DNA from 2 places in the Leptothrix mechoopdaensis genome. Region 1 is predicted to be linked to the other one. Evidence: predicted binding sites of a transcription regulator. Region 1 holds the regulator's gene; the other holds the start of a gene.
The links. The regulator FliA, encoded in region 1, starts transcription of late flagellar genes. The targets are predictions, from matches to a motif close to CTAAAGTTTNNNNNNNNNNNGCCGNTA.
Positions count from the first base shown of each region.

Region 1 (3,872 bases):
ATCCGGCCATCGAGGACCAGGGCGGCGTGTTCGCGCTGGTCGGCTCGACCGGCGTGGGCAAGACCACTTCGACGGCCAAGCTGGCCGCCGCCTTCGCGACCCGCCACGGCGCGGCCAACCTCGGCCTGATCACGCTGGACGCCTATCGTCTGGGCGCCCACGAACAGCTGCGCGCCTACGGCCGCATCCTTGGCGTGCCGGTCCACACCGCGCATGACCGTGTCGCGCTGGAAGACCTGCTCGACCTGCTGTCGTCCAAGAAGATGGTGCTGATCGACACCGCCGGCCTGGCCCAGCGCGACTCGCGCACCCGCGAGCTGCTGGAGATGCTGTCGCACCGCTCGATCAAGCGCCTGCTGGTGGTCAACGCCGCCGCGCAGGGCGAGACCATCGAGGACGTGCTGCTGGCCTACAAGGCGACCCAGGCCAAGGGCATCGTGCTGTCCAAGGTCGACGAGGCCGTCAAGCTCGGCCCGGCGCTGGACGCGCTGATCCGCCATCGCCTGAAGGTCGTGGCCGTCGCCAACGGCCAGCGCGTGCCGGAAGACTGGCACCGCCTGACCGCCCATGCGCTGATGCAGCGCGCGCTGCGCAACAGCGGCACGCAGGCCTGGCGCCTCGATGCCAACGACGTCAACCTGCTGTTCGCCACGCCGCCGGCGCCGCCCGCGCCGCGTCGCAGCAGCCGCTCGGCCGCTGCCACGCCGTCCGCCGGCCGCAGTGGCCGCAGCGAGGCCTGAACCCGGGATGCCGCGCACCATGGCCAGCAAGTCCAAGCCCGCTGCTCCGCCGTCGATCGACACGCTGCTCGGCCAGCCGAGCTTCCGTCGCACCCAGCCGGCCGACCAGGCCGACGGCCTGCGCCGGCTGTTCTCGCAGCGCTCGCTGCGGTTCATTCCGGTCGTCTCCAACCCCTTCGTCGCCCACGGCGGCGTGCTGATCGAACGCCTGTGCAGCGCGCTGGAGCTGATGGAGCTGGACACGCTGCTGGTCGACGCCTCCGAGCGCGGTGCGCCGCCCGAGGAGCTGTCGAGCTTCGATCTGGCCGAGGGCATCGAGCCGCTGTCCGCCCGTGTCCATTACCTGGCTGCCCGTGGCCTGCCGGTGCGCTGGGTCGACAGCCGGGGATCGACCCGCGGCTTCCTCGATGCCGTGGTCGATGCCGCGCCGCAGTCGCAGGTCGTGCTGGTGCACGCCAGCGCGGTCGAGATCGCGCGCCTGTTCGGCCGTGGCGACGAGGGCCTGAGCCGGCCCCGCCCGATCGTCCTGTGCGACGACCAGCCCGATGCCATGACCCATGCCTACGCCGCGATGAAGGTGTTTGCCCAGCGCGCCGACTGGCTCAGCCACGACCTGCTGCTGTGCGCGCCGCCCGAGTCGCCGCGTGCCCAGGCCGTCGCCGACCGCCTGTCGCACTGCGCCGACATGTTCCTCGGCGGCGTGCAGCACAGCTGCGTGCGGGTCGACCCGGCCGAGCCGCCGACCGCCGTGCCCACGCGCGGCCTGATGGCGCTGGTCGAGGCCTCACTCCAATCGGCCGCCGTGCTGATGGCCAGCGAGCATGAACACGCCGGCCTGCGCAGCGCGCTGCCCGCCCCCCGCCTGTCGATCAGCTGATCGCGGAGACCCACATGTACACCGCCAAGGGACAACTCGACGTCAACGCGCTGCTCAAGCAGTACAGCCCGCTGGTGCGTCGACTGGCCCACCAGATGATTGCCAAGCTGCCGGCCAACGTCGAGATCGACGACCTGATCCAGGTCGGCATGATCGGCCTGACCGATGCGCTGAGCCGCTTCGACAGCGGCCAGGGCGTGCAGTTCGAGACCTTCGCCACCCAGCGCATCCGCGGCGCCATGCTCGACGAGCTGCGCGGCGCCGACTGGATGAGCCGCGGCAACCGCAAGCACCAGCGCGACATCGAGGGTGCCGTGCACCGCCTCGAACAGCGCCTGGGCCGCACGCCGCAGGAAAGCGAGATCGCCAAGGAGATGGGCGTCACGCTGGCCGAATACCAGGACCTGCTCAACAAGGTGCGCGGCACCCAGCTGATCTACCTGGAAGACATCGGCGGCGACGACGGCGACAACGACTACCTCGACCGCCACGTGGCCGACGAGAGCGGCGACCCGCTGTCGCAGCTCAACGACCACCGGATGCGCCAGGCGCTGGTGGACGCGATCAAGAACCTGCCCGAGCGCGAGCAGTACGTCATGAGCATGTACTACGAGCAGGACATGAACCTCAAGGAGATCGCCGCCGTGCTGGGCGTCACCGAGTCGCGTGTCTGCCAGCTGCACAGCCAGTCGATTGCCCGTCTGCGCGCCAAGCTGCGCGCCTGGTGAACTCGCCCAGGGCCTGAACGAACCCCTCACAGGAGCTTGCCGATGCTGGCCTTTCTCCGCGGGCGCCCGCGTGGCGCCTCGAACGACCCGATCGCCAGCCTGCCGGTCGAGCCCGCGATGCCGACGCTCGAACCCGAACTGATCGGCCGGCTGTCCGGCCAGGCCTCGCAGATCGGCCGCGACGCGGCGCAGGCGCGCGGCGCGATCGAGGACACCCAGAAGGTCGTCGTCCGCCAGGTCGAGGCGCTGAGCGAGCTGAACCGCCAGCTCGAAGCCGTGCAGTCGTCGCAGGAAGCCATCGGCGGCGCCACCCAGGCCAGCCTGACCGCCGTCGCCAACGCCCGCCAGGTCGCCCGCCAGGTCGCCGACGAGGTGGCCGGCATCGTCAACGTGCTCAAGCAGGTGTCCGATGCCGCCGGCGACATCACGCAGATCGCCTTGCAGACCCGGCTGGTCGCCTTCAACGCCTCGGTCGAGGCCAAGCGCGCCGGAGATGCCGGACGCGGCTTCGGCGTCGTCGCCGATGCGGTCAAGGACCTGGCCGGCCGCGTCGAGTCGTCCTCCAAGACCATCATGGGCACGCTCAAGCAACTGGACGAGCGCATCGAGACCTTCTCGCAGGACATCCGCGTCGAGGCCGACCGCAAGCCGACCCGCGGCATCCACCTCGCGTTCGCGCAGGTCGAGGCGGGTGTCGCCCGCATCGACGAGGCGGCGGTCCACAGCCGCAGCACCTGTGCCGCCGTCAGCGACCAGACCCACCGGCTGGGTGACGAGATGCAGGCCGCGATGATCAACCTGGACTCGGCGATGGGTTGCAGCGACCAGTTCCTGAAGCTGTCCGAGAGCCTGATCGACGACCTCGCCGGCAGTGGCATCGAGACCGTCGACACGCCCTACATCCGGGCCGTGCAGGACGCGGCGGCGCGGGTCTCGGCCGCCTTCGAGCAGGCCGTCGCGCAGGGCCGCATCTCGATGGCCGACCTGTTCGACGAGCACTACCAGCCGATCGCGGGCACCAACCCGGCCCAGCATGTCGCGCGCCACACGACGCTGAGCGACGAGCTGCTGCCGGCGATCCAGGAGCCGATGCTGGGCTGGAGCGACAAGGTCGTGTTCTGCATCGCGACCGACCGCAACGGCTATGTCGCGACCCACAACCGCAAGTACTGCCACCCGCAGCGCGGCGACCTGGCCTGGGACACCGCCAACAGCCGCTACCGCCGCATCTTCAACGACCGCACCGGCCTGGCCTCGGGCCGCAACCAGCGACCGTTCCTGCTGCAGACCTACCGCCGCGACATGGGCGGCGGCCAGTACGTGCTGATGAAGGAGGCCAGCGCGCCGATCCAGGTCGGCGGCCGCCACTGGGGCGGGCTGCGGCTGGCGTTCAAGTTCTGAACGATCAAGGTTCGATCAAGGTCGCATTTCTCGACGAGGCAAACGCCCCTTGATCCACAACGATCAGGCTGATCCCGCCGCTTGCGCCTAGCGCGGCCAGCCCAAAGAATGAGAGTTTGCGATTTT
Region 1 is NZ_CM132699.1:2,624,790-2,628,661, reverse strand. It holds gene flhF (flagellar biosynthesis protein FlhF) at 1-740, shown strand, start outside; gene ACWA7K_RS11470 (flagellar biosynthesis protein) at 748-1,617, shown strand; gene ACWA7K_RS11465 (RNA polymerase sigma factor FliA) at 1,632-2,345, shown strand; gene ACWA7K_RS11460 (methyl-accepting chemotaxis protein) at 2,388-3,746, shown strand.

Region 2 (3,872 bases), 140 kb from region 1:
CCAGGTTGGTGGCCACGGTGTTGAGCCGCTGGCTCTGCGCGCTGACGGCGCTGCCGGCAACGTTGAAGATGTTCATCATGGACATGGCGCTTCAGCTCCTGTCGTGTCGGTCGTGACGGGCGTGGCGGCCGGGCTCATTGGCCCTTGATGGCCGTCATCAGCGTCGACACCTGGCCGTTGACGAAGCGCAGCGAGGCCTCGTACTTGACGGCGTTGTCGGCGAAGGCGGCGCGCTCGCGGTCCATGTCGACGGTGTTGTTGTCGAGGTTGGTCTGCGCCTGGGTGGCGAACTGCAGCGTGCTGGCCTCGCCGCCGCCGATGCCCACGGGGATGTGCGCGCCGTGCGTGGTCGCCAGCGGCGCCCCGGCGGCACCGCCGATGCGGGCCTCGCCGGTGGCCTGCTTCAGGGCGCTGGCGAAGTCGATGTCCTTGCCGATGTAGCCCGGCGTCTCGGCGTTGGCGATGTTGCTGGCGATCAGGCGCTGCCGCTCCGAGCGCAGCACCAGCGCCTGGGACTGGAAGTCCAGCGAGTCGGTGAGGCGGTTGGTGATCATCGTGCGGCTCCTGCGTCGGGTCGGCCTGTTCCGGGCCCTTGAACGGATTGTTGGACGCGACCCTGCCGAACATGAGCGGGAATAGCGGTGCGGAAGCCCGTCATCTCCAAGCCTGGGCGAGGGCGGCGGCCTCCTAAAGTGCGGCTCACCATGTCGTCCGATCGTCTGCCCCCCACCGACACCGCCCCGCACCGCGAGGCCCTGCCCGGCACCGCCGCGCTGCCGCTGCGCGTGATCGGCGACTACCTGGGCACGATGCTCGCGACGATGGCCGCCGCGCTGCTGCTGACGCTGCTGGGCCTGCCCGGACAGGCCCGGGCCCAGAACGCCGAACCCACCTCCGCCATCCCGCTGGACCAGGTCATCGGCCTGGCCCGCGACCAGGCCGGCGCGCCGCTGGGCGCGCGTGTCGAGGTCGTCCCCGGCCAGCTCGACCCGCGTCTGCGCCTGGCGCCCTGCGACCAGATCCAGCCCTACCTGCCGCCCGGCGCCCGCCCCTGGGGCAAGACCCGCGTCGGCCTGCGCTGCACCCGCGGCCCGGTGGCGTGGAACGTCTACCTGCCCGTCACCGTCAAGGTCTGGGCCCCCGCGCTGGTGACCGCCGTGCCGGTGCCGGCCGACCAGCCGCTGGCGCCCGAACACCTGCAGCTCGCGGTGGTCGACATCGCCGAGCAGGCCAGCCCCGTCTTCAGCCGCAGCGACGAGCTGCTGGGCCGCCGCCTGAGCCGCGCCCAGCCGGCCGGCGCGACGCTGCGCGCCGATGCGCTGCGCGCCCGCATCTGGTTCGCCGCCGGCGACACCGTGCAGGTCGACTCGGTCGGCAACGGTTTCCGCATCAGCGGCGAGGCCGAGGCGCTGAGCCCCGGCGTCGAGGGCCAGCCGGTGCGGCTGCGCTCGGCCAGCGGCAAGCTGCTGTCGGCCTGGCCGGTCGGCGACCGGCGCGCGGAGATCCGGTTGTGAGAAATCATCGCGCCGGAGCCGTCCGGGACCTGCCGCCGCCGCGTCTGCTGGCGCCGCATCCCCCACGTTCGCGGGGCGTGATGCCTGTCACGCGCATCGCGGCCCTCAAGTCCGCCTGGGCAGCTGCCGAAACACACTTCAGCCCCGGGGAACGGACGACACCCTCCTCGACAGGACCTGAACAAGGTCCTCAAGCCCGAGAGGGCGACGCCGATAAACCGGGGGCAGGCCGGAACGAGAAGTCCGGCCGACCGTTGGAACCGTCTCGCGACAGCGGGCCAGGACCGTCAACCCGTCGATGCGGGATGACCGCAACCGGGCTCACAATGGCGCGTCGCGGACCGAAGCCGGCCCCTCCCCGCCAGGAAGGCCACCGGCGCCACAGGAGAACGTCATGAAGATCGGCAACACCTCTGCACCCGCTGGCATCGGCCCGACGGGCGCGGCCACGACCTCGAGCCGCCCGGCGGGCGAGGGCAGCGCCGTTCAAGGCACCGCATCGGCCAAGAAGGCCGACGGCAGTGCGACGGTCGAGTTGTCCAGCACCGCACGAGCCCTCATGGATGCAGCCGACGGGAGTTTCGACGCCCAGAAGGTCGAACAGGTCCGCCAGTCGATTTCCGACGGCACCTACAAGATCAACGCCGACGCGATCGCCGACAAGCTGATCGCCAACGCCCGTGAAGTCCTCGGCAAGGTCGGACCGACCGGCCACTGACGCCGCCCCAGGCCCACGCATGAACGCCCTGCCCCGCGCCCTCGCTCCCGACATGTCCCGCCGACCGGCCGACCTGGAAGGTCTGGTCGAGCGGCTGGAGAACTCGCTGTCCGATCTCGGCCAGTCGCTGCGACTGCGTGATCCGGAGGCGATCGAGGCCCATGCCCAGAGCCTGCACCAGGCCCTGGAACGGGCACTGCAGGGTTTCCAGACGGCCGCACGACAAGGCGGATTGCCGCCCGCGCTGCGCCACCGGCTGATGCGCGCCAGCGGCCAGGTCGCCGCACAACGCGAATCGATGGTCCGCGCCACCGTCGCGCTGGACCGCGCGATGGATGCCCTGATGCCGCGCGACGTCCCGTCGCTGTACGGCAGCCGCGGCTGGAACGGCGCCAGTGGCGGCGGTCAGCTGCTGGGCTGAGGCCCGGTCAACCTGAGGCCGCTCAGGTCTTGGGCAGCGTCACGCCACGCTGGCCCTGGTACTTGCCGCCGCGGTCGGCATAACTGGTCTCGCAGACCTCGTCGCTCTCGAAGAACAGCACCTGCGCACAACCCTCGCCGGCATAGATCTTGGCCGGCAGCGGCGTGGTGTTGCTGAACTCCAGCGTCACGTAGCCTTCCCATTCCGGCTCGAACGGCGTCACGTTGACGATGATCCCGCAGCGCGCGTAGGTGCTCTTGCCCAGGCAGATCGTCAGCACGTTGCGCGGAATGCGGAAGTACTCGACCGTGCGGGCCAGCGCGAAGCTGTTGGGCGGGATGATGCAGACGTCGCTCTCGATGTCGACGAAGCTGCGTTCGTCGAAGTTCTTCGGGTCCACCACGGTGCTGTAGATGTTGGTGAAGACCTTGAATTCGGGCGCGCAACGGATGTCGTAGCCGTAGCTGCTGGTGCCGTAGCTGACGATCTTCTGGCCGTCGGCCGACTGCCGCACCTGGCCCGGCTCGAACGGGTCGATCATGCCGTGCTGCTCGGCCATCCGCCGGATCCACTTGTCGCTCTTGATGCTCATCGTCGGCCTCTCTCAGGGGAGGCGCGATTCTAGGTTCGCGCCTGTCGTGTCAGGATCATGGCCGCAACACGAACCTGCCCTGGAGCAAGCAAGCATGACGAACACGAACACGACGACGATGCAGGCCGCCTGGCTCACCGGCCACGGCGGCAACGAGGTGGTGGCCATCGGCGAACGCGAGCGGCCGGTCCGCGCGCCGGGCGAGATCCTGGTGCGCCTGAAGGCCGCCACGCTCAACCGCGTCGACCTCTACATGCGCGACAGCGGCGCGGGCATCACCCACCCGCTGCCGCTGGTGATGGGCGTCGACGGCGCCGGCGTGGTCGAGGAGGTCGGCCCCGAGGAGACCCAGTGGCAAGCCGGCCAGCGCGTCGTGCTGCAGCCCATCGTCAGCTGCGGCCGCTGCGAGTTCTGCGAGCGCGGCGACACGCCGCTGTGCACCAGCGCCAGCTACCTCGGCGAACACCGCCACGGCACGCTGGCTCAGTTCGTGAGCCTGCCCGCGCGCAACGTCTTCGCGCTGCCCGAAGGCCTGGACTTCGCCGAAGGCGCCGCGCTCGGCGTCAACCATCTGACCGCCTGGCGCATGCTGTTCTCGAAGGCCCGCGTGCAGCCCTGGGAGACGGT
Region 2 is NZ_CM132699.1:2,484,227-2,488,098, forward strand. It holds gene flgC (flagellar basal body rod protein FlgC) at 1-85, opposite strand, end outside; gene flgB (flagellar basal body rod protein FlgB) at 135-554, opposite strand; gene flgA (flagellar basal body P-ring formation chaperone FlgA) at 705-1,514, shown strand; gene flgM (flagellar biosynthesis anti-sigma factor FlgM) at 1,909-2,232, shown strand; gene ACWA7K_RS10845 (hypothetical protein) at 2,252-2,653, shown strand; gene dcd (dCTP deaminase) at 2,676-3,245, opposite strand; gene ACWA7K_RS10855 (zinc-binding dehydrogenase) at 3,340-3,872, shown strand, end outside.
Region 2: a site for FliA is predicted at 1,704-1,730, ahead of flgM (flagellar biosynthesis anti-sigma factor FlgM). Genes of this name have one in related genera too.